Regions from separate parts of the Shewanella yunxiaonensis genome, predicted to be linked through region 3. Evidence: predicted binding sites of a transcription regulator. Region 3 holds the regulator's gene; each other region holds the start of a gene.
What was found. Region 3 encodes sigma-54, which starts transcription at its own class of promoters, with help from an activator protein. Its sites were predicted from a motif close to GTTGGCACGNNNNTNGNNT; they were not measured.

Region 1 (7,392 bases), 580 kb from region 3:
ACATCCAATCACCGACCTTACTTTGTGATGTCAACTGCTGACCATAAACTTGTTCAGCAAGCTCTCGATAGGCGTCAATTTTCGATGCCTGCATTGCCATCAATACCCGTTCAGATGGATTTTTTGAAGGTTGTGACGCTAATGGCGCGTACCCAACGGCAGTTAATTTGGGAAAGGTTGGTGGTGGCACGGTTTCCCACTGCACATAGCGATCACGACTCGTACAACCGGAAATCAGTATCAGGATGACTAACGAAAACCATAATCTCATTTTGATTCTCCAACCGGATGTACCTTCGCTTCACCAGTAGCACTATTGCGGTACAGTAAACTTGCTTTAGAAACGACCAACTGAGAAGGCAACAAATAGTCTGGCAGCGCCTGCTGCGGTACATACAGTTCTGCAGTAGAGATGACTTTATTGCCTGTCAAGGTCACGATGCGACTGTTAATCACAATGCCGTTACGGGCCAAGCTAACAGTGGAGACTAATACTTGATCAACCGCAATATTGCTCGGCACTTTTTGCCAATCGCGGCTCAACAGAAAGTCCCCTTGCGGCGTTACTCTGACCGAATCAGCCACGTTTAAATCGACTAGGTGAAACCCCACCTGCTGCATGCCCGCCATTAATCCCTGTTGTAACTGCGCCGCCAGATTATCTGTGCTCTGCATATCTTCTACCATGACAGGCGTTGCGACTAACAATGGTTGATTCAGATCCAGCACGTCACTATAACGCACCAGATCCTTGGCGAGCTTCTGGGTCACGTCAATGATCCCAGCCTTAGTCGTTGCAACGGGATCAGCCACGGGCTCAACGGGCTGGGGGGATTTGCAGCCCACCAGCATTAGCGCCATCAAAACCATTGCTTTTTTCATATCTAGTCCATCAGCTAACGCTCCGAACGGCTATGAAACGGAGCTCAATTTATTTCTTGTCTTTCAGTTATCGGCAATTGACCACAACACTTAAGCGCTTTTACTTAGCACCAGACCAATTCACTGGCATAAATTTTGAATAATTACTCCGTATATCTGACGTTTCGACAGATATTTGGCCATTGGTTGCTACAGGAAAATCACCATGAAATCTCTCGTTTGCTTACTGACATTACTCAGCCTTAGCCTGCCTTGCCAGGCATACTGGGTAGAAGCAACAGGTGAAGCAAAGATTATCAATGGCGATAGCGACAATGCGCGAGAAGTTGCAGTGAAAAACGCCGTCAGAATGGCCCTTTTACAAAACGGTGGTAAGTTTCAGGCAAGCCAGACAACAAATAAGGGTCAACTGACTGACCAGGCTCTAACGCTATCAGCAGCAAACAATATCTCATCGATTCAATTATTAAATGAGCAAAAACAAGGTAATCGGCTAACAGTTACCGTCAAAATCGATCTGCTACATCAAGATCAAGAAAAATGTAGTAATGATGGGCTGAAAGCCGCAATTTTGATCCCGCGAACCACTATTCGTGATCGCAGCCAATTACGCTATGGTCGTCTTGAACAGTTACCAACGGCTTTTTCAGAACACTTAGTCAACGCATTGCAACAAAATTCAGCGTTGAGCGTTCCAGTATCGCTTGTGAATCAAGAGGTTAATATTCCAGCATTAACGAATTCAGATGGCGGATTTAGAGCACCAACATTGATCAGTGAAATGACCGATAGCCAATACCTGTTGATACCTGAACTCACCGACATCTCAGTTGCAGAACCCACTTCTGCCATTCTTGGATTGTGGCAACATGCACCTATCAGACAATTTCAACTGAAGTTAACTTTATATCATGGCATTAGTGGCGAAATTGTCTGGCAACACGAATATAGTCAACCGAGCGAATGGGAATTTGCTAAAACCGCTATGGTCAATCCTACTTCCAGTGAATTTTGGCAGTCGGAATATGGTGAGTCTGCCGAGCAAATAATTACAGAAGCCGTTAGAGATATTGATGAAACACTCAGCTGCCGTCCGTTACTGGCTCAGATTATTGCTCTAAATGACAGCCAGATAGTGCTTAATATCGGAAGAAAAAATGGCGTAAAAAAAGGCGATAAATTTAAAATAGTATTGCAACATAACATCATGGATCAGATCAGTAAAACCCGCGCAATTGCAGTCGCCACCACTGTTGATGTTGAAATAGCGCAGACATCTGAAAGCACATCCACAGCAATGCTCAACGGAGAAAGCGCAGCACGAAGTATCCAAGTCAACGATATTGCGCTGAAGAATTAAGCAGTTAGATTTGAGCCCTTTTAATAGAGGCCAAAAACAGTATAATCACTGCCGTCTCCTCATAGCTCAACAGGATAGAGCAGCCGCCTCCTAAGCGACCGATCGGGGTTCGAGTCCCTGTGGGGAGACCAATATACAGATTTTTATATATAAATCAAATGTTTATAAATAATCATATTTCTGTGCCGCCCCTGTGCCGCCCCAAAACACCACCTGAATTTTTTGTATATTAGATTTCATTGAAGTTAAATTTTTAAGACTCTCGTCTAAAAATTGGACTGTTCCATCAATTTCCGTTAGTTTTCATTCATCATGGATCAGATAAGAAAACCAACCAAAATGGATGATGTTTTTGCGCAGTTCGCAAACAGTGATGATTTAAGCTTCGTTATTTCTACCACTCCACCAGACTTGCAGTCATATGCCCTTGCTGTTGTCGACCTCAATGAATTTCCATTACCTAAATCCACGGTTGAAATCGTTGATGGACATCCTTGCTTTCACGATCTTCATATTCCATTTACAGACGGACTAAAGGAACTGGGTGAGATAGATTCCAATGGCGACATCATTAAGCAGTTAGCCAAAATTGATGGCATTCAACAAAGTCTGAAAGCGCAGCACCAGCAAAATATTCAAACCTATATTGGCTTTTTCGCCCCATTGAGAGATCTACCACTAGTCGAAGACATGACGCTTATTCGGCATTTCTCTAACGCTGGCTCGTTAGCAAGTGGCTTTTCACCTTTTGCTGCTCATGGCAAGTCAATTAATATGATGCCGAAATTCACCAAAGAATCTCAGGCTACGCTGCAATCCGCCCTTGCTTGTCAAATGGCAGGCCTAACCAGACCCGCAGCAAAGTTGTTTAATGAATTTATTGAGTATCAACTTGTTGATATGAACGACGGATTTCAGTGGCTATTGGAAAGTATCATCAATGAAATTGGAAGGATTAAAACATCATCAAAAGCAGGGAAATCAGGGCGGGCAAAAAAATTTGCAATTAGCGACCAAGTAAAAGCCTATGCTATACAGTTGTTCGACCAAGGTGATTTTAACAATGCGCATCATGCTGCTCATGCAATAGTTGGCAGAGTAAAAAAATATGGAAAATCAATAGGATTTGAATTTAGTAGTGATTATCAAGCCCCGAGAACTATTCACTTGTGGCTTTCGAAACATATTAAAAGCAAATTTGAAGGAAGTAGTTAAGAGATGGAACTAGTTGAGACCTCAAGCTTAAGATTTATTTTTCCTCGTTCACGATATCCGATTTATAACGCTTATCTAAATCTGTTCGTAAACTATCTAAGGACTCAGGAGATAAATGTAAGTGAATCTGATTTAAAACAGCTGTCTATCGCTCTTGGAATTAAAACCACTTATTTATACAACTCAGTAATGAGTAATCGCTGCGAAGAAAGGGCAAAAACTCTTCTAGATGAAAGCATTTCATTGAAAACGTGGATAAAAAGACTTCTCGCCGAAAGAGGGACTGAAGTAGCTGAAGCTACTAATCTATCAGAAGCACAGTCCATTTTATCTCGCTACCAAGAGAAATTTGACCAGATTGAAGCTCGTAAGCAAGAAGCCATTGAGCAAGAAAAAAAAGCCAAGTATGAACAGTTAAAAGCAATTCAAGAAGCACAACAAAAAGAGTTAAAAGATATTCGAGAAGCACATAAAGAACTATACGTAGACTTCGATGAGTTTGACTCATTCGGTATTCGAAAGGGCTCCAAAGCTGAAAAAATTTTACGTACGCTGAAACACCGTGCAATCACTCAACAAGATTTTAATTGGTTAAAAGAATATGGCTTCTGTAACGATCTGATCGAAAAACATTACTACCTTCAACAAGGACAACAACAATTTAAACGATGGAGGCAGGAACATAAACCGTGGGACCTTGTGAATGCTAGCGCCTCGTATAGGAAAGCGGAAAATTTAAGTAAAATTAAAAAGGAATTGGATCAGCATTACCCTTTTAAAACTACATTAAAAAACAAAAAACTTCATTCTGCGCTGCTCACCACCTATGGTGGTGTTTGCCGAGACCTCAAGGAATATGAAAAAGGGATTCGATTGGGAAATGAAGCACATCAAACATCATCATTAGATTTCAGACCATGTACCTTATTAGGTGCAATTCACATGGAAACTGGAAAGTTTGACTTAGGATATGATTGGTATCAGAAGGCTAAAGATAGAGGTTTCAGTGAGAAAGCTTATGACAATGATCTGAAAACTATCTACCAAAGAGCATCAGATGAAATCAAGCATCGACTCAAGCAATCCCTGCTAAATAAGGGGCATAATTATCGTTGGCTACAGTGTACTAGCTCAGACCTGATCTGACAGTTACCCATTTTTCTGGTGCCTCCGTCAGATTAGATTTGAGCTAAATTCTTTTCAGCCCAAATCGCTTTCCCATCAACGAGTGTCGCCATTGGTGTTCGGCCACAACACATTTTTCCCTGATGAGTCCGTTCATTGTTGTAATACGCCAGCCATTCGTCCAGATCTTTTTGCAGTTCCTCCATATTTCCGTAAAGCTTTTTACGAAACGTTACCTGATAAAACTCATTCAAAATCGTTTTATGGAAGCGTTCACAGATACCATTGGTTTGCGGATGACGCGCCTTAGTTTTGGTGTGCTCTATGTCGTTAATCGCTAGGTACAACTGATAGTCGTGTTGCTCTACTTTGCCACAGTATTCTGTTCCTCGGTCAGTCAAAATACGCAGCATGGGTAATGCTTGAGCCTCAAAGAACGGCAGCACTCGGTCATTGAGCAAATCAGCCGAAGTGATAGGCGTTTTCGTTGTGTACAGCTTGGCAAATGCTACCTTGCTATAGGTATCAACGAAGGTCTGCTGATAGATGCGACCAACACCTTTAAGATTGCCGACATAGAACGTATCTTGCGAGCCCAAATAGCCTGGATGGAAGGTTTCAATTTCACCACAAGCTTCATCATCCTGTTGCTTGCGTTCCAGCGCTGCGACCTGCGCATCTGACAAGATAATACCTTCTTGCTCGACCTTGGCTTCCAAAGCCTTTAAGCGCTTTTTGAAGTTCTCTAAATCGTGCCGCAGCCAGATAGAACGAACACCACTCGCCGACACAAATACGCCTGTTTTGCGCAGTTCATTACTGGTGCGTGATTGGCCGTGGGCAGGAAATGCTATCGCATGTGCGATGACGGCTTGTTCGGTTGCATCATCGACACGGTTCTTGAGGTTAGGCGCTCTTCTGGACTGATTGATAAGCGATTCAACACCACCACTTTCAACCAATTCCTGGTAGCGATAGAAGGTGTCTCGAGATACGCCCATCACCTTACAGGCCTTAGAAACGTTTCCCAGTTCTGCTGCGAGATTGAGTAAACCCGCTTTGTGTTTGATAATCGGATTGTTAGTATGAAGCATGAGAGTTGCCTTATGTTTTGATTTAAGATTCGACACCTTTATCAAAACGGGTAACTCTCATCTTTTCAAGATGATGTGTCAGATCTAGTCTGGACTAATACAGCTACAGTAATTGTTTAGTACTACCACAGGGTGTGGTAGTACTTTTACAGGGTGTTGTAGTACTTTCACACCCTGTCATGTGAATACTCTTTAACTCCACTTACCTAATCTCGCTCCTGACCTCATTACTTTAATCAGGAGCAACAATGATCAATTCACTTTTAACCCCTCAACAGGTCGCCGAGATGCTCGGTGTGACTGAAGGCACTCTGTCAGTGTGGCGCTGTACTGGTCGCTACCCTCTCCGCTTTGTCAAAGTCGGTCGTCGCGTAATGTATCGCCAAGCCGACATTGACGCATTCATTGATGGGAGGGTTTATGAACACACTCTCTAACCTCTTAACGATGCTGACACATTTACTCATGTTGTTTCAGCTAATCAGGATTCGTGACGTTATAAAGTTTCGGCCTGAAGACATTCCATTATCAATGCGAGACCCCGTAACGGAACAAATCCAATCAAACGATGTGTACCCGTTAACGGATTCGGTACTCGTTAACGAGTCCAAGCCACCGTTACGAGATCCGCGCCATTACGTAACAGGTTCAACCGCTACCGAATTAACACCGAGTACTAAACCGAATTCGGTACTTGATACGGAGGGCGAACCGAATGAGTAACCGAATCACTAACCGAACCGTTAACCAAACGGAAAACCGAACAGACCGAATTGATACCAAACTAAGCACCGAACAAATCGACCTGCTGTTTTGGTTAGCTAATGGTAATTCGGTCGAGCTTTGTACCGAAGTCTGCCCTGACCTCGGTACTGTGGCTGAATTAGCAGGCTTTGCCGGTCACTTTTCAAAGCGCACTATCTATCGCCTTAAACGGGAAGGACTCACCCAAGAACGAGATCTATTCGTAACGGGGTTACGCTGGACATCACTCACGCTAAACAGCAAAGGGCGACAGCTCGCTGAACAGTTGGAGGGACAAGCTCATGCCTGAAGTCCATCCACATGATCATAAGTGGGTTAATAACCAACTTAACGGACTACCCAGTGCGTTCAAAAAACGCATTATGGAAGAGTATGTAAAACTGCCAACCCGACAGTCATCAAATCTGAGCATTCTCGAAACTCGCGAAGCGATAGCGACAATTCTTGGCAAAGATAAGCGCTTTTACACCGTTAACGTGGAAGACCGTGATCGCCGCCTAATTGCCAAACGCCGCTCCCGTGAATGCTTAACCCTGTTTATCGAATCCAATAAGCAGCTTGTTTTCGCTTACTATGCAATTACGCGCTTCTTGGCGGCTCACAGCATCGAACCTAAACCACTCAACAAAGACGTACGCGAAGCGCTGAAAATGGGCACTTTAACTGATGTTCAAGCCCTGAAGGTGCGCGGCGTAATTAACCGAGCGATGGATGAAAGATGGTGGCAACAGAAACTCGGGACGCAACATAGCCGACAGATTGAAAGCATTGCACGCCACCTAAATTTGGTAAACAAGCAACGAGGTATCTATATCAGTGAAACCTCTAAAAAGTTATACGAGAACCAACGCTGGCACACAAAAAATTTCCTGCAAGAGACTATCGCTATCAATGAAGACGGTTTCAGTATGAGTCTTGCGGAACTTTCTAGCCTTAATGTATCAAATCCCA
Region 2 (7,392 bases), 640 kb from region 3:
TAAGTCATTACTCAGATCAGTGGTGGCAAACGCTTAACCGCTTCCGGTAAAAAGAATTCCGCCACCACTAATGGCTGCTGCCGATAACTAAAGTGTCGGCGGCGGCCCCAGATTTCGGTTACCCCTTCGACTTGCCCGAGGGCACGAGCCAGCTGTTGGATGTTACCGGTTGCTGGGGCTAATCCCCATTCCATCATGCCCGCATGACATTGCGAGTCACTGAACAACAACTCACCCAATGGACGGTTACCAAGATGCTGCAATTGTTGTTGAGATAACGTCAGCGGTGCCAGCGTGCGGGCAAATATCCAAGGTCGACCGTCAAGGCATAGTAGCGCCTCACGGATCCAAAGTTGCTGGGTGATATCCGGCCATTCTCCCGGTAACGGTGTGAGTTCACGTTCTCCGAGCAATTGCACTTCAAATTGTTCACAGCACTGCTTTAACCGCTGCGTCAGACTACCATCAGCGATGAGCCAGTCTTTCAGTGGGGAAACAGGAAAAGATACTTGGTGATCAACAACCCATTGGATAATATCACCAAAAGGAAAGCTTGAACTGGTCAGATTCATCAGTTAGCCGATACAATAGGTAGACTGACGGAGTCTAGCACGACTGGTGCTCAGGCTAAACCGGGGAACTTGCAGTCGCCAACAGGAGTGATGCCATCCCATGAAAAAATTACTGTTACTCGCATTATTGACGATGATGGGTGCGTGGCTACCAGTGCATGCCGCAGAGACTGAAAAAGAGCAACCTGCAGCGACTGAGGACAACTATGCTTACTACGGTTTCGAGCCGGAAATCGTCACGAACTACATCTCTAACCGCAAGAAATTAGGATTTGTGCGCATCAGTGTTGAGTTGATGGTGAAAAATCCCGATGACCTGTTGGAGATCCAGCATCATGATCCTTTGTTAAGGTCGGCAATTGTCGAAATTCTCGGGAATCAGACTGAGGATAAGGTGAAATCCCTCACCGGCCGCGAAGAGATCCGTAAAGAATGTTTTGACACCGTCAACCGCTTGCTGCAGCAAGAAACCGGCAAGGAGTTGGTGGTCAACCTGTTGTTTACCAGCTATCTCTACGACTGATCGCCGTTAATGATACCAACGAAATCGCCAGTATTGCGGCGGGATAAGGGATTGCATCCGCGCAATCGTCATCGACAAGGATATGATTTTGTCGCGCTGGCTAAGCAATACCCGCCGTTGAAATCACACTTGCTGACTACTGCTTACGGCCAGCTATCGATCAATTTCAGCCAACCTCAGGCGGTTAAAGCACTGAATGCCGCCTTGCTCAAACAACATTATGGCATTGTTGGCTGGGATATTCCGGCCGGTTATTTGTGTCCGCCGGTGCCTGGTCGCGAAGACTATTTGCATCATTTGGCCGATCTGTTAGCCGATGGCCACAAAATTCCCCAAGGGCAACAGACCGTAGGGTTGGATATTGGCACAGGGGCTAACGGTATTTACCCGTTACTCGGCAGTGCCATTTATGGCTGGCAATTTGTTGGCAGCGATATTGATGCGCAGGCGCTACAACATCTGCAACACATCATCGACCGTAATTCCCAAGCGGCCAAGTTGATAAGGTTGCGTCATCAGCCGCAGTCGCAGCATATTTTCGACGCGGTCATTCAGTCAGAAGACCACTTTGATTTCACCATGTGTAACCCGCCTTTTCACCGCTCGGCGGCGGAGGCTAGACAAGGTAGCCAACGCAAGCTCCACAACCTTGCTACCAATCGTGGTGAAAAAGTGCCGCATAAGGTGTCGCTGAATTTTGGTGGTCAAGCAAACGAATTGTGGTGTGACGGTGGTGAAGCCGGATTTTTACGGCGGATGATTGCCGAAAGTCAGCACTATGCTGCACAGGTCTTGTGGTTTACCTCGTTGATTTCCAAGTCTGAAAATTTGCCATTATGCTATAAATTGCTTGAGCAACAGCAGGTGGCAACTGTGAAAACATTGCCGATGACGCAAGGTAATAAGCAGACTCGCATACTGGCCTGGAGCTACCTGAACGATAAAGCCCGTCAGCAGTGGCGACGGAGCAAACCCCGTCCTGACTGATAAAAATGTATGGTCCGCCTCGTTGTTGCAAGAATAAAATTCAATAACGAGGTGGGTCTGCGCTAATGTATTCGGAGTCTCTGTTGGAGGCTCTCGCCTACCGCTCCACGATGAGTTCCGCGCCGGAATATCCTCAAAAAAGCCCAAAGCATTTTTACTGCTGTTTTTTATGTCAGGTTTTACTCCGGTGGTTCTACCGTTTTCGTCATCTTCACTCTATTCATGCAAACTCATGTTGCAGCTTTGCTGCATTAAACGCTTCTTTACTTCTTAATACTGACCATACAATTCTCGCCAGTTTATTGGCCAGTGCCACGCAGACTACATTAAACGGTTTCGTAGCCCTCAGCTTTATCAACCATTCACCAAAGACTGCTCCAGATGTCTCTGGCCTGGCTAAAATCGCACGCGCGCCATGGATGAGCAGCGTACGTAAGTGCTTATTCCCGCGCTTGCTAATCCCGAGTAATCGCGGCTTACCTCCGGAGGAGTGTTGATGAGGCACTAACCCCAGCCAAGCTGCTAAATCGCGCCCATTTTTGAATTGCGCAGCATTACCTAACTCTGCTACACATTGAGAAGCCGTGATGTCACCAATGCCCGGTATCGACTTCAATAACTGTGCATCACCGTGCGTAGCCAGTTGTTGCTTAAGCTTGATGTCTTGCTCGGCAATCCGCGCTGAGAGGTCATCATAATGCGAATGAAGCCCTGCAAGTTCAGCGATGAACTGCGCTGGCAGTTTTTCAGCATGCTCTGCCAACCACAGGAATAAACGCTTCATGACGCTATGGTCTCTTGGCAGACTGACACCAAATTCCAATAACAACGCCCCAATGCGTGACATACAAGCTGTGCGCTCTTTGATATAGCCTTGTCGCACGCGATGAATCGCTGACATCATCTGTGCCGCTTCTGTTTTTACCGCGACAAAGCGCATCGATGGCCGTCCGGCAGCTTCAGCTATCGCATCGGCATCAATAAAGTCGTTCTTGTTACCTTTGACGTAAGGTTTTACATACTGCGGTGGAATGAGTTTGACGTGATGCTCAAACTGCTGACAAAGACGTCCAAGCCAATGTGCACCACCACAAGCTTCAAAAGCGATAGTGGTAGGTGGTAGTTGCTGAAGAAAAAGAATGAGTTGTTTGCGGGAAAGCTTCTTACGCACAACCGTTTTACCTGCACGGTCATGGCCTACAAGATGAAAGTTTGACTTGCCTAAATCGATACCGAGTACTTGAATAAACATGATGGTCTACCTCCTGTCTAGCCTAATCTCAGCATAGTCGCTGAGAAGGGAGGCGGACCATCACATTAAGCCCGCGGTTGCGGGCTTTTTTAATCTGATCAGTGTTACTGCGGACTCCACAATAACTGACCACAGTCGGTCAGATCATAGCCGCCCAGCATCGCTGCCATCTGCCTGGCCGCTGCGCCAGACAACGACTTGAATAGCTGCTGTAATTGACGGCGGAAATAGATGCCCTGTGGCATCACGAAATCAAAGGATTCGGTTACCAGTGGCACAAAGCCTAAACCACTTTCCATTGCGACCGCCTGACAACCAAAACCGATGTCGGCATCCCCACGTGCCAGATAGCCTGCTAATTCGCGTTCGCTATAGGCCGTCAGCACTATGTTCAAATCCTTGATACTGCCGCCGCGTTTCAATAGCCAGTGTTCAAGATGTTGTTGGCTGCCAGCACCACCCTGACGATTAACCCAGCGCCACGGCAGGTCAATGACTTTATCCTCTTCCTGACACAGATGATGCAGTTCCGGGCGGACGATCAGCCCTTGTTGCCGGTTATAGCCGTGCACCATAATCCACTGCTGATGATTCGGATAGCCTTTCAACAAGGCGGTATGGCGCACATTCCGTTCTTCAGCGCTGCCCCAATGCAGGGTACAAACATCTGCATAGCCTTTAGATAAAAGCTCCAGTCCCAACCGCGAACCCGTAGCGCTGTAACTGATCAGCTCCCGACTGCCGACTTCTGCCATCAACCGGGCCACTTGCATTGATAATAGTGGATCGTCGCTGCCGGTGATCAGCAGTCGGTCAGATAACATGCCGCTATGGCAGGAATCCATCAGCCAGCGGTCGATCAGGATTTTGGGGAATAGCCATTTGCCAGTGATTTTGGTGGCTGGCAGCATCCGGTCATTGGCCATGGCGTAGACTTTTTTCTCATTGAGATCGAGATATTCAGCTACCTGCTTGGCACTCATGTATACCAGTTCACTGGGTTCGGTCATTGCTACTCCTGCGAAACCTTAAGGTTAACGGCTTGGGGTTCATCAAAGTCGATATTGTCAGCGCCATGATATACCAAAAAATGCCGTCCCTTGGCACGTGCAATCATAGTGATCCCAAGCTTTTGTGCTAACTCTAACCCCATTTGGGTGACGCCACTGCGGGACAGCAATACTGGAATGCCCATTTTGGCGACTTTAATAACCATTTCTGAGGTCAATCGGCCAGTGGTATAGAAAATCATATTGCCACCACCTTGTTGTTGCAGCCACATCTCGCCTGCCAGGGTATCGACTGCATTATGACGGCCGACATCTTCCACGAAGGAGTTAATGACATCACCTTCACACAAGCCACAACCGTGCACTGCTCCGGCATTTTTGTAGGTGTCGTTATACTGGCTGATATTGCGTAACAGGCTATAGATCATGCTTTGCTTTAAGTGGGGTTGCGGCAAGCTGATATCGTCCAGCCCCTCCATAAATCCACCAAACACCGTCCCTTGACCACACCCGGTTGTGACCGTCTTTTCAGCCAGCTTGGCATCCAGATCTGTGGTTTGCTCTTGCGTAATGACCGCGGCAGAGTTGACATCCCAATCGACGATGACAGATTCCAGTTGCTTGATATCTTTGATGAATCCCTGATTTTTCAGGTAACCCAATGCCAATGACTCTGGTCGGGCACCCAAGGTCATCAGCGTGACAATCGGTCGCCAGTTAAGATACACAGTAAGTGGGCGCTCACAAGCCACCGATTTCTGTTGTACTGTGCCAGTTTCATCGACGGCGGTGACATTGATTGTCAGCGGTACTTCGGCGGCGGTTTTTATCAAATGCAATTTGGCTTGGGTCATGATCGGACTCATGCAAAAAATTAAGACTCAGATGATAGCAATAATCATACCCGCTCAGAACCGAACGTATAAATGCGTGATCCACGCCAATGCTCCGTGACTCGGGAGCGTATATTGTGCAAAGTGTCATTCGAGGTGCGACATATTGTCCGTTACCCTGGCCAGAATACTTGACCGCTATCAAAAAATATTTCGATTATGCGTTTGGTTTATTTTTTGCATGAGCCTATCGTTAACCCTGTAACCCGAAAATAATGACTCGGGAGGAAGAATCCTTATGCAGCATACTCAAAGCGTATGGCCCATGTACGTTTCACTGAAAAAGGTGGAAAAGCAAATTGGGCGCTGGTTGTCGGAAAGCTGGGAACTTGATCAAGTGGTGCCCGGTACTCACGAAGCCCCCGCCGGAGCCACCCTGGTGTTACTGGAACTGTTTCTTGATGAACGCGCCAGCTATCGACTGAATCTCGATATGGATAATCCCATGCTCTATGTGGTGTGCGATGAGTTGGAAGATGGCACCTGGGTACCCGCCGCGATTTCAGCAGATCAGAATGTGGCTGCAGGTTGTCTTGAAGGTGATACCCCAGTGCTGAATCTGCCGATGCCCGAAGCGATCGCGTGCTGGATTGAGGCATTTATCTCTGAGCATGGAGAAGTGGAAATCTCTGCTCATCGTCGTAAACATGTGAATCGCCGTAAGGAAGTGGCCGAAGAACAGCGGAGGCATTGATGGCGGAAGAGCGCAGTTTTCTCAGCCGATGGGCCCAGCGCAAGCAGCAGGCCCAGCAAGGTACGGATATTCCCGATGAGCCAGAAATTGTGGTGGACGACGAGGTTATTGCATCTTCGGTCACTGCGGAAACCGAAACAGCGATATCGGTGGCAGCACAAAATGTGCCAGCGAGTGCTACCGACACTGACTCGCTGCTGACTGCGGACGATTTACCCGATCCGGATAGCATTGAAATCGGCGGCAGTTTTGCCAGCTTTATGGCAAATAATGTTGATCCCGATGTGAAGAAAAATGCATTGCGTGCATTATGGAAACAGCCGCATTTCAGCGAAATTGATGGCATGATGGAATATGCGCTGGATTACAGTTGTCAGCCGACGCTGAGTGCTGAAGTATCCAGCCAGTTGGCCAAAAAGGTCTTTCGTCATTTGCTTGAAAAGACTGAGGATGCAGTAAAGGATGCGGTCACCGAACTAGCCGATGCGCCAGCAGTTAACAGTGAAGTATTAACACAACCGCCAGCAGAAGAGCACTTGGCGGACAATTTGGACGAGCGCTTGACGGCAGATAGCCAAAATGCCGCATCTGTAGTGCAAACCTCGGACAAAAGAGTTGTTTGACGTCAGTTTAGCAGTATCCAAATACCATAATTATGGTATGTGAATTGCTGATAGTTTCAATAAATCAGGTTGTGGAAAAGTTTATAAATCAATAAGAAAAGCATAGAGATACTAACAATCACCACAGCCAAATACCTGTTCAGGAACGCAAAGTGAGCAATAGTGTGAGCAACAGCCCCGCCCAGCAAGCGCTGCGGCAGGTGCGTAATGAGGTAAAACAGCAGACTCGTATTCTGCAAAACCTAATCCCGCCCACCGTCAGTTACACCACAGAGGGGAGTGTGTTGGTGATTGGGCCTGAGGATCTTGCCAGACTGGCCGCGGACAAATTGTCCGGTATGGCTGGCAGGGTCATTTTAGCCAATGAGCCGATCACCAGTCAGGATGAAGCCCATCTGGAAAAAGTGATGGCGGCCGCCGAAGATGTAGAAACCTATTACAACAAAATCATGTCTGTAAAAGGGTTTTTGGGGCAGTTTCAGGTCACTGTTGAACATAACGAGGGTGTCGCTGAGTTAAGCAAAATTGCCCTACGCAAGGCGCATTTTGATCTGATTCTCGATTTAAGCCAGACACCACTCATTCAGTTGGAAATGCTGCCCCCTGGCTATTTTTATGTCGGTCAGGATCCCGAAAAACTCGCGCAGGCGTTAGAAGAATTGCCACAGATGGTGGGACAGTTTGATAAGCCGCGTTATGTGAAAATCAATGCGGATATCTGCGCCCATTACCGCAACGGCATCAATGGCTGTAATCGTTGTCTGAATTTCTGTCCTGCGGACGCGATTAAAAGTGTTGACCAGCAGATAGCCGTAGACCCGTACCTGTGTCACGGTGC
Region 3 (7,392 bases):
ACCAGCTCCTTGGTCACTGTCCCCAGCAAAATTTCGCGTACGGTGTCACTCAGCTCATAGATATTCATGTTAGAGGTATCTATGTAGTGATCCATTAGCTGCGACATCGGCGCGAGTAGTTTGCCTTCCTGCTCAATCGCATCTTTAAGGGAGATTTTGCTCTTGGATAACGGATGTAGACGTCGGGTTTCACTGTAACGTTTAAGCAGCACCTTATCGGATGCGTTTAAAAAGAAACTGATGACTTCAGTGCCTTGTGGCAGATTTTGTATCTGACTTTCCAGGACTTTTTCCTGGTTAGGCATGTTGCGCACATCGACGCTAATCGCGACCAGTTCGTTACTGCCGCGCAGATTGTCTAACAGACTGCCAATCATGGGGAGTGGCAGGTTATCAACGCAGTAATAGCCCAAGTCTTCCAGCACTCGTAACGCTACAGATTTTCCTGAGCCTGAGCGGCCTGAGACAATGGCCAATTTCATCCGGTGATCACCTGATACAGTTCTTCTTTGGTGGTGGCTTTCCGCAGTTGCTTGAGTATCAGCTTATCACTGAGTTTCTCGGCCATCGCCGACAAAGTACTGAGATGCTGCTGACATTGATCGGCGGGCACTACCAACGCAAACAAGATGTCTACCGGTTGATTATCGATAGCGTCAAAGGGGATCGGTTCGTCGCACTTAATCAGCACGGCGATAGGATCTTTAATGTCCGGCAAGCGACCATGGGGAATGGCAATGCCATTCCCGATACCGGTACTTCCCATTTTCTCTCTGACCAGCAGACTTTCGAAAATGGCTTGGGACGACAGGTTTGGATACTGGGCTGCTGCGAGTTCGCTGATGAGCTCCAATACCTTTTTCTTGCTGCCGGGTGTGGCACATGCGGTACACTCCGGCCGCAGGATGGTACTAAGTTCCATCATGAGTATTTTGTCAGCTTTTCTTTGTATTTAATGACCTGACGATCCAATTTATCAATTAGAGCGTCGATGGCAGCGTACATATCGGTGTGTTCTGCGGTGCCGTGCACCTCTCCACCATTCAGATGTAGCTTGGCTTCGACTCGTTGTATTGCTTTCTCAACATTGAGTACGACGTGCACATTATTGATCTGTTCGAAATGGCGTTCAAGTTTTGCAAATTTACTCTCCACATAGCTGCGCAACGAGTCGGTGATCTCAATATGATGGCCTGCCAGGTTGATTTGCATAGGGTGTCCTCCATAGGGGTACTGTGGAATTACAAACTCTTACGCTGATTCGATGGTGGGATCATCATGGCTTCGCGGTATTTGGCGATGGTTCGGCGTGCCACGTTAATTCCCTGCTCAGCCAGCAACTGTGCCATTTTGCTGTCGCTGAGCGGCTTTTTCTGGTTCTCCGCGGCCACCAGTTTTTTGATAAAGGCGCGGATTGCCGTCGATGAACATTCGCCACCGTCTTCAGTACCGACGTGGCTGGAAAAGAAATATTTTAGCTCAAATATACCGCGTGGCGTATGCATGTATTTCTGCGTTGTCACTCGGGAAATTGTCGATTCGTGCATATCAACGGCTTCGGCAATATCATTGAGCACCATCGGTTTCATGGCTTCTTCGCCATATTCAAAGAATCCCTGCTGAAACTGTACAATGCAGTTAGCCACCTTTAGTAGTGTTTCATTGCGGCTTTCCAGACTCTTGATAAACCATTTGGCTTCTTGCAGGTGTCCGCGGATAAACTGGCTGTCGGATTGGCTCCGCGCACTGCGGGCCATAGCGGCATATTGCTGATTAATACTGAGTTTGGGCATGCAGTCTGGGTTGAGTTCTACCACCCAGCGACCATTTTTCTTCCACACGCTGACATCTGGGATCACGTACTCGTCATCCTGAGGCTGCACTAATAGTCCGGGACGTGGATTAAGCGATTGGATCAAACTAATCGCGTCACGCAGATCTTCTTCTCTCAAACGGGTCTTGCGCATCAGTGTGCGATAATCTTTGGCAGCGATCAGGTCAAGATGCTGTTCCAGCAGCATAATGGCGTTTTCGAGATGCGGGGTGTCATCACTATATTGCGACAGCTGGATCAGCAAACATTCACGCAGATCCCGTGCAGCGACACCGACAGGATCGAAGTGTTGGATGCGTTTCAATACCGCTTCTACTTCTTCTAGCTCGATTTCCGGATTGCCCATAGCATCCAGAATATCCTCCGTGGTTTGCGTCAGATATCCTTGATCATCAATCGCTTCGATAATTGCAGTGGCGATTGCTGCATCAGTTTCTGAGAACGGTGTCAGGTTCTTCTGCCATTCCAGGTGTTCATGCAAACCTTCAGAAGTTTCTCCCTGAAATGGGGTATCGTCATCACGGATAGGACCACTGGACATAGCCGGAGCGGCAGTAAAAACCTCATCCCAGGTAGTATCCATTGGCAGCTCTTCAGGGAGTGCCTGGCTAGTGAGTGCATCCGAGGTTTCTACCGTCGAACTATCTTCGATATGTTCGCTCGGCTCCGGTGCCTCTAAATTGTTATCGATATCATGATTGCTGTCGGTGCTTTGGTTGTCTTCATTCACTTCCAGCAGCGGGTTTGCTTCTAAGGCTTCTTGAATTTCCTGTTGTAACTCCAGCGACGACAGCTGCAGCAAACGTATTGCCTGCTGCAGTTGAGGTGTCATGGTCAGCTGTTGACCCAGTTTGAGCTGGAGTGACGTTTTCATGTTACCGCTTACCCCTACATCTTATAACTTTATAAAAATTCTAGTAATTACAGACTTTAACGTTTTAAAGCTGTAAGCGCTCCCGGTGTTTACTATAGCTTGAATTGTTCACCCAAGTACACAGCACGGACTTGTTGGTTGTCGAGGATCTCGGCAGGGGTGCCTTCGGCGATCAGTTGTCCGTGGCTGACAATGTATGCATGTTCACAAACATCAAGTGTTTCACGCACGTTATGATCCGTAATCAGCACACCCAGTCCACGTGACCGCAATTGTTCAATAATTTTTTTAATATCAATAACGGAGATGGGGTCTACGCCAGCAAAGGGTTCATCCAACAGAATGAATTTCGGGTCTGCGGCCAAGGCTCTGGCAATCTCTACACGCCGGCGCTCACCTCCCGAAAGTGACATCCCCATGCTGTCGCGAATATGGGTGATGTGAAACTCTTCGAGTAACTGTTCCAGTTGTTCTTCACGGCCATCGCGATCCAGATCTTTTCTGATCTGCAATACTGCCATGATGTTATCGCGAACAGTTAGCTTACGGAAAATACTGGCTTCTTGCGGCAGATAGCCAATACCTTTGCGAGCGCGAAGGTGCATGGGATCCATGGTCAGCTCATCTTGATCGATAAAGATCCGTCCCTTATCGCTCTGGATCAAGCCGACTACCATGTAAAATGTCGTGGTTTTCCCTGCACCATTGGGTCCCAATAATCCCACAATCTGACCTGTTGCAACCGACAGACTGACATCTTTCACGACCATTCTTTTTTTGTAGCTTTTCGCAAGGTTATGGGCGATCAAGGTATTACTCATTGCTGCTCCTGCTGGGGATCCTTTTTGGGTTGCTGCTGGTAGTTGTCAGGCTGGATGACCGTGGTCACACGATCTTCTCCCTGGCCGCTGCTGGAGGCTTGCAACTGCTGGTTTTTAAGGTCATAGACAATTTTTTCTGCAGTGGAAACGCTGCCACCTTGTTCCACCTTTGCTTTACCGATGAGCGTCAGTACGCGTTTATTAATGTTGTAGTGAATTTCATTGGCGCTGGCGTTCGCAATACGGCCATCTTCTAATTTCTGACGAAAGGTGGCCGGTGAACCTTTTGCAATCAATACTCTTTCGCCGTCTTTATCGGAACTGGATGCGTTGACTTCGGCGGCTGTGAGCTTCATTGAACCTTGGGTCACAATCACATGGCCGCTGTACACGACTTGCTTGTTCTTGATATCTGCCGACTGCGCATCCGCGGATATTTCCAGTTGTTGCAGCAGATCTTTATCAACCGCAGCAGCTGAAAGGCTGGTAAGGCACAGCATAGCAGCGAAAATAAGCTTATTTCGTTTCATAGGTTCCTTTTACCTGACTAAGCAGTTTGACCTGCTGAGCATTGAGATCAGCGTATAGCCCCAGACCTGTGATATTGAAGTCCTGACCATTGATCAGAATATTTTTGTCTGACGTCATAATCATGTTGCTAAGGTTCAGTTCCAGATAACTGGTACTGATAGATTGTATCGGTTCAGTTGGACTGATGGCGTCAATAATAACATCATTTTGCAACACCACCTTGTTGCTGTGTTTATCGAGTTGTCCTTGTAATGCGGTCATGCGCCACTCGGTCTGACCCTTGTCTGGGAATACCCAGTATACCGGATTAGTAAATACTGTCCGGTCATCCTGCTCATAGTGTTCCATGTGCTTAGCTGACACCCGACTGGAGATCATTCCGTTTTGGTCATAGCTGACACTGCGTAAATCGTCTGCTACGTAATCGGGCTGAATCACATCGGTAGACAGCTGGGTGGCTTCCGAATTGCGTTTGTTCTGTACCTGCCAGTACAACACCAGTGCAGCAGTAAAGAACGCGATAATGGCCAAGGTGACTCTGTTCATATACTCATGCCGTGTGCGGATGCAATTTTATCCTGACTCATCAGTAACAGATCTGCCAGTTCACGCAGTGCCCCATAGCCGCCATTGAGATAGGTGACCAGATGCACTAGCTGTCTGACCCGAGGATGCCCGTCAGCAACACATACGCTGAGGCCTACCTGTTGCATTACCGGCAGATCCACCATGTCATCCCCAATATAGGCCACCTGTTGTGGTGGTAGTTGATAATGTTGCAGCAGCCAGTTGAATGGCTCCAATTTATTATCAACGCCCTGAAATATATGAGGGATCCCTAGCGCCGTCATACGGTCTTCAACAATTTGTGATTTACGTCCAGTAATCACCGCGACTTGAATCCCGGCGTTGAGCAACGCTTTTACGCCATAACCGTCACGAGTGTGGAACGCTTTGAGTTCTTCACCATGGTTTCCAAGATAGATGCGGCCATCCGAAAAGACGCCATCAACGTCACAAATCAGTAGTCGTATCTGCTTGGCTAACTGCCAAATCTCATCGGCAACGGGTCCGTAAAAGCTGTCTTGCGCCATTAAATGACCCCCGCGTTGACTAAATCCAGCATATTCAGCGCCCCTATCGGATGATTTTCGGCATCGACGACAATCAAGCCATTAATGCTGCGGTCATCCATCACCTTAAGGGCTTCTGCTGCAAGAATATTAGCTTTAATTGTAATGCAGTTACGGGTCATCACATCCGCAATCCGGGTCTGACGTAAATTGACTTCTGCGTCGATTACTCTGCGCAAATCCCCATCAGTAAAGATACCTACTAGCTTGTTGTCTCCGTCAATTACCGCGGTCATTCCCAAGCCTTTTTTGGAGATTTCATAAAGGGCGTCAGTAATGCAGATATCATGATGTACCAGCGGAATGTCATGACCTTTGTGCATGACATTATCGACTTTCAACAATAGTTTACGACCTAAGGCACCCCCTGGATGAGACAGCGCAAAATCATCCTTGGTGAACCCTTTCGCTTGCAGCAGCGCAATAGCCAGTGCATCGCCCATGACTAAGGTCGCGGTAGTGCTGGACGTGGGGGCTAATCCTAATGGACAGGCTTCCTCCGGCACTTTAATACACAGGTGCAGTTGTGCCAGTTTGGCCATGGTGGATTCCGGGTTACCCGTCATGGTGATAACCGGAATGCCTTGTCGCTTGATGACTGGCATCAGGGTAAGAATTTCATTGGATTCACCGGAGTTGGAAATGGCGAGCACAATGTCGTTGTGGCTGATGACACCAAGATCGCCGTGGCTGGCTTCACCCGGATGCACAAAAAAAGCGGGCGTACCGGTACTGGCCAGCGTCGCTGAAATCTTGTTCCCTACATGGCCGGATTTTCCCATCCCCATCACGATCACTTTGCCACTGCAGTGGTAAATCATCTCGCAAGCCTGGGCAAATTCTTCAGAATCAACGTATTGATACAGGTTATCTAAGGCTTGTTTTTCGATATCAATGACTTTGCGTCCCCAATGACGCAACTGACTTGCATCTGTCATATCTTTCTCTCTTGTTTCTGTTCAACACTCAACGCGGAGGCTAGAACAGGCTAATCTGATAGCATACAAAGCTGGTAAGCAAGGCGACGCCGTGCCACCTTTTCAATTCGCGCTGCTTTTTGCTGCTCAACAGGATCAATAAGGCCAGTGCTGTGCTGGTACCTAACACCATATAAACATCCCGGCTGGCGGCTGAGGCATCTATTTCTCCGGGCGCAATTAATCCAGAAATAGCCAGCACTGCAAGGATGTTGAACAGGTTTGAACCTACGATATTGCCAATAGCCAGGTCGTCCTCTTGGCGCAGCACACCCATGATACAGGCGGCTAACTCCGGCAAACTTGTGCCAACCGCGATAATTGTGAGACCAATCACCAGATCTGACATGCCAAAATACTTGGCGATACCGACCGCACCTTCGACCATCCAGTTAGCTGCCAGTGGCAATAATATGATGCCGACCGCAATCCAGCACAAGGCTTTCCAAGTGGCGACATCTTTCGGAATATCGCTGTCGGCGTCATCCGCCAACACCTCCAGTTCTCTGTGAGCGAAAGCATGCCAGATAAGGTAGCCCATCACTGTCAGAAACAGCAGCACCAGTATTGTCCCTTCTGTACGGGTTAATTGCCGATCGGCAAGGCAGTAACCCGCAAACAGGGTGGCAATCAACATCAGGGGAATTTCCCGAAACAGTGTCTGAGAACTGACACGAATTGCGCCAAATAATGCGGTAATCCCCAAGATTAGCGAAATATTTGCAACATTAGATCCCAGAACATTGCCTATTGCGGTGTCTGGTCGCGCGGATAATGATGCCGTTGCCGCCACAAACATTTCTGGTGCGGAACTCCCCATGGCAACAATCGTCAAACCAATTAATAACGAGGGAAGCCCAAGGTTTCGAGCCAAAGCACTTGAACCATAAACAAATTTATCAGCGCTCCAGACTAAAAACAGCAGTCCAGCCAACAGTAAAAAAATATTGAATAGCATTGAACAATCGTTTTTCCCTGAACCTAGCGCTGCATTGTCGCTGTATTTGCTGGAAATTGAAAGGGCGCCTCTTCCACTGGGGCTGCCAGTTGTGTGCCGTAACTCTATTGCGTACAATTTATCGCTGATTATATAAGGCCTCTGGTTCACAGAAGGCTGTTCAGTAACGGTTCAGATTGGCGTGACTAACATGATTGGAGTGTTTCCAAGATGCAAAACATCGATGTTGGCAATCTGAGAACGTTCCGGTAACTCAGGGTTACG

Region 1: KDN34_RS05095 (flagellar assembly protein FlgT) is a predicted target of sigma-54. The motif match lies at 1,005-1,023, and genes of this name have one in related genera.
Region 2: KDN34_RS16830 (formate dehydrogenase accessory sulfurtransferase FdhD) is a predicted target of sigma-54. The motif match lies at 5,271-5,289, and genes of this name have one in related genera.

The regions. Positions count from the first base shown of each region.
Region 1 is NZ_CP073587.1:1,086,479-1,093,870, reverse strand. It holds gene KDN34_RS05105 (LPP20 family lipoprotein) at 1-271, opposite strand, end outside; gene KDN34_RS05100 (FlgO family outer membrane protein) at 268-882, opposite strand; gene KDN34_RS05095 (flagellar assembly protein FlgT) at 1,088-2,242, shown strand; tRNA gene KDN34_RS05090 (tRNA-Arg) at 2,298-2,373, shown strand; gene KDN34_RS05085 (hypothetical protein) at 2,555-3,457, shown strand; gene KDN34_RS05080 (hypothetical protein) at 3,461-4,603, shown strand; gene KDN34_RS05075 (IS481 family transposase) at 4,636-5,676, opposite strand; gene KDN34_RS05070 (helix-turn-helix domain-containing protein) at 5,925-6,113, shown strand; gene KDN34_RS05065 (hypothetical protein) at 6,392-6,730, shown strand; gene KDN34_RS05060 (replication endonuclease) at 6,723-7,392, shown strand, end outside.
Region 2 is NZ_CP073587.1:3,677,031-3,684,422, reverse strand. It holds gene KDN34_RS16860 (immune inhibitor A domain-containing protein) at 1-37, shown strand, start outside; gene KDN34_RS16855 (chorismate--pyruvate lyase family protein) at 12-572, opposite strand; gene KDN34_RS16850 (flagellar basal body-associated protein FliL) at 673-1,095, shown strand; gene rlmF (23S rRNA (adenine(1618)-N(6))-methyltransferase RlmF) at 1,105-2,082, shown strand; gene KDN34_RS16840 (IS110 family RNA-guided transposase) at 2,303-3,334, opposite strand; gene KDN34_RS16835 (helix-turn-helix transcriptional regulator) at 3,439-4,344, opposite strand; gene KDN34_RS16830 (formate dehydrogenase accessory sulfurtransferase FdhD) at 4,347-5,198, opposite strand; gene KDN34_RS16825 (DUF3305 domain-containing protein) at 5,476-5,931, shown strand; gene KDN34_RS16820 (DUF3306 domain-containing protein) at 5,931-6,554, shown strand; gene KDN34_RS16815 (4Fe-4S binding protein) at 6,719-7,392, shown strand, end outside.
Region 3 is NZ_CP073587.1:505,483-512,874, forward strand. It holds gene rapZ (RNase adapter RapZ) at 1-482, opposite strand, end outside; gene ptsN (PTS IIA-like nitrogen regulatory protein PtsN) at 479-922, opposite strand; gene hpf (ribosome hibernation promoting factor) at 922-1,212, opposite strand; gene KDN34_RS02345 (RNA polymerase factor sigma-54) at 1,242-2,708, opposite strand; gene lptB (LPS export ABC transporter ATP-binding protein) at 2,801-3,529, opposite strand; gene lptA (lipopolysaccharide transport periplasmic protein LptA) at 3,526-4,059, opposite strand; gene lptC (LPS export ABC transporter periplasmic protein LptC) at 4,046-4,606, opposite strand; gene kdsC (3-deoxy-manno-octulosonate-8-phosphatase KdsC) at 4,603-5,154, opposite strand; gene KDN34_RS02370 (KpsF/GutQ family sugar-phosphate isomerase) at 5,154-6,131, opposite strand; gene KDN34_RS02375 (calcium/sodium antiporter) at 6,172-7,128, opposite strand.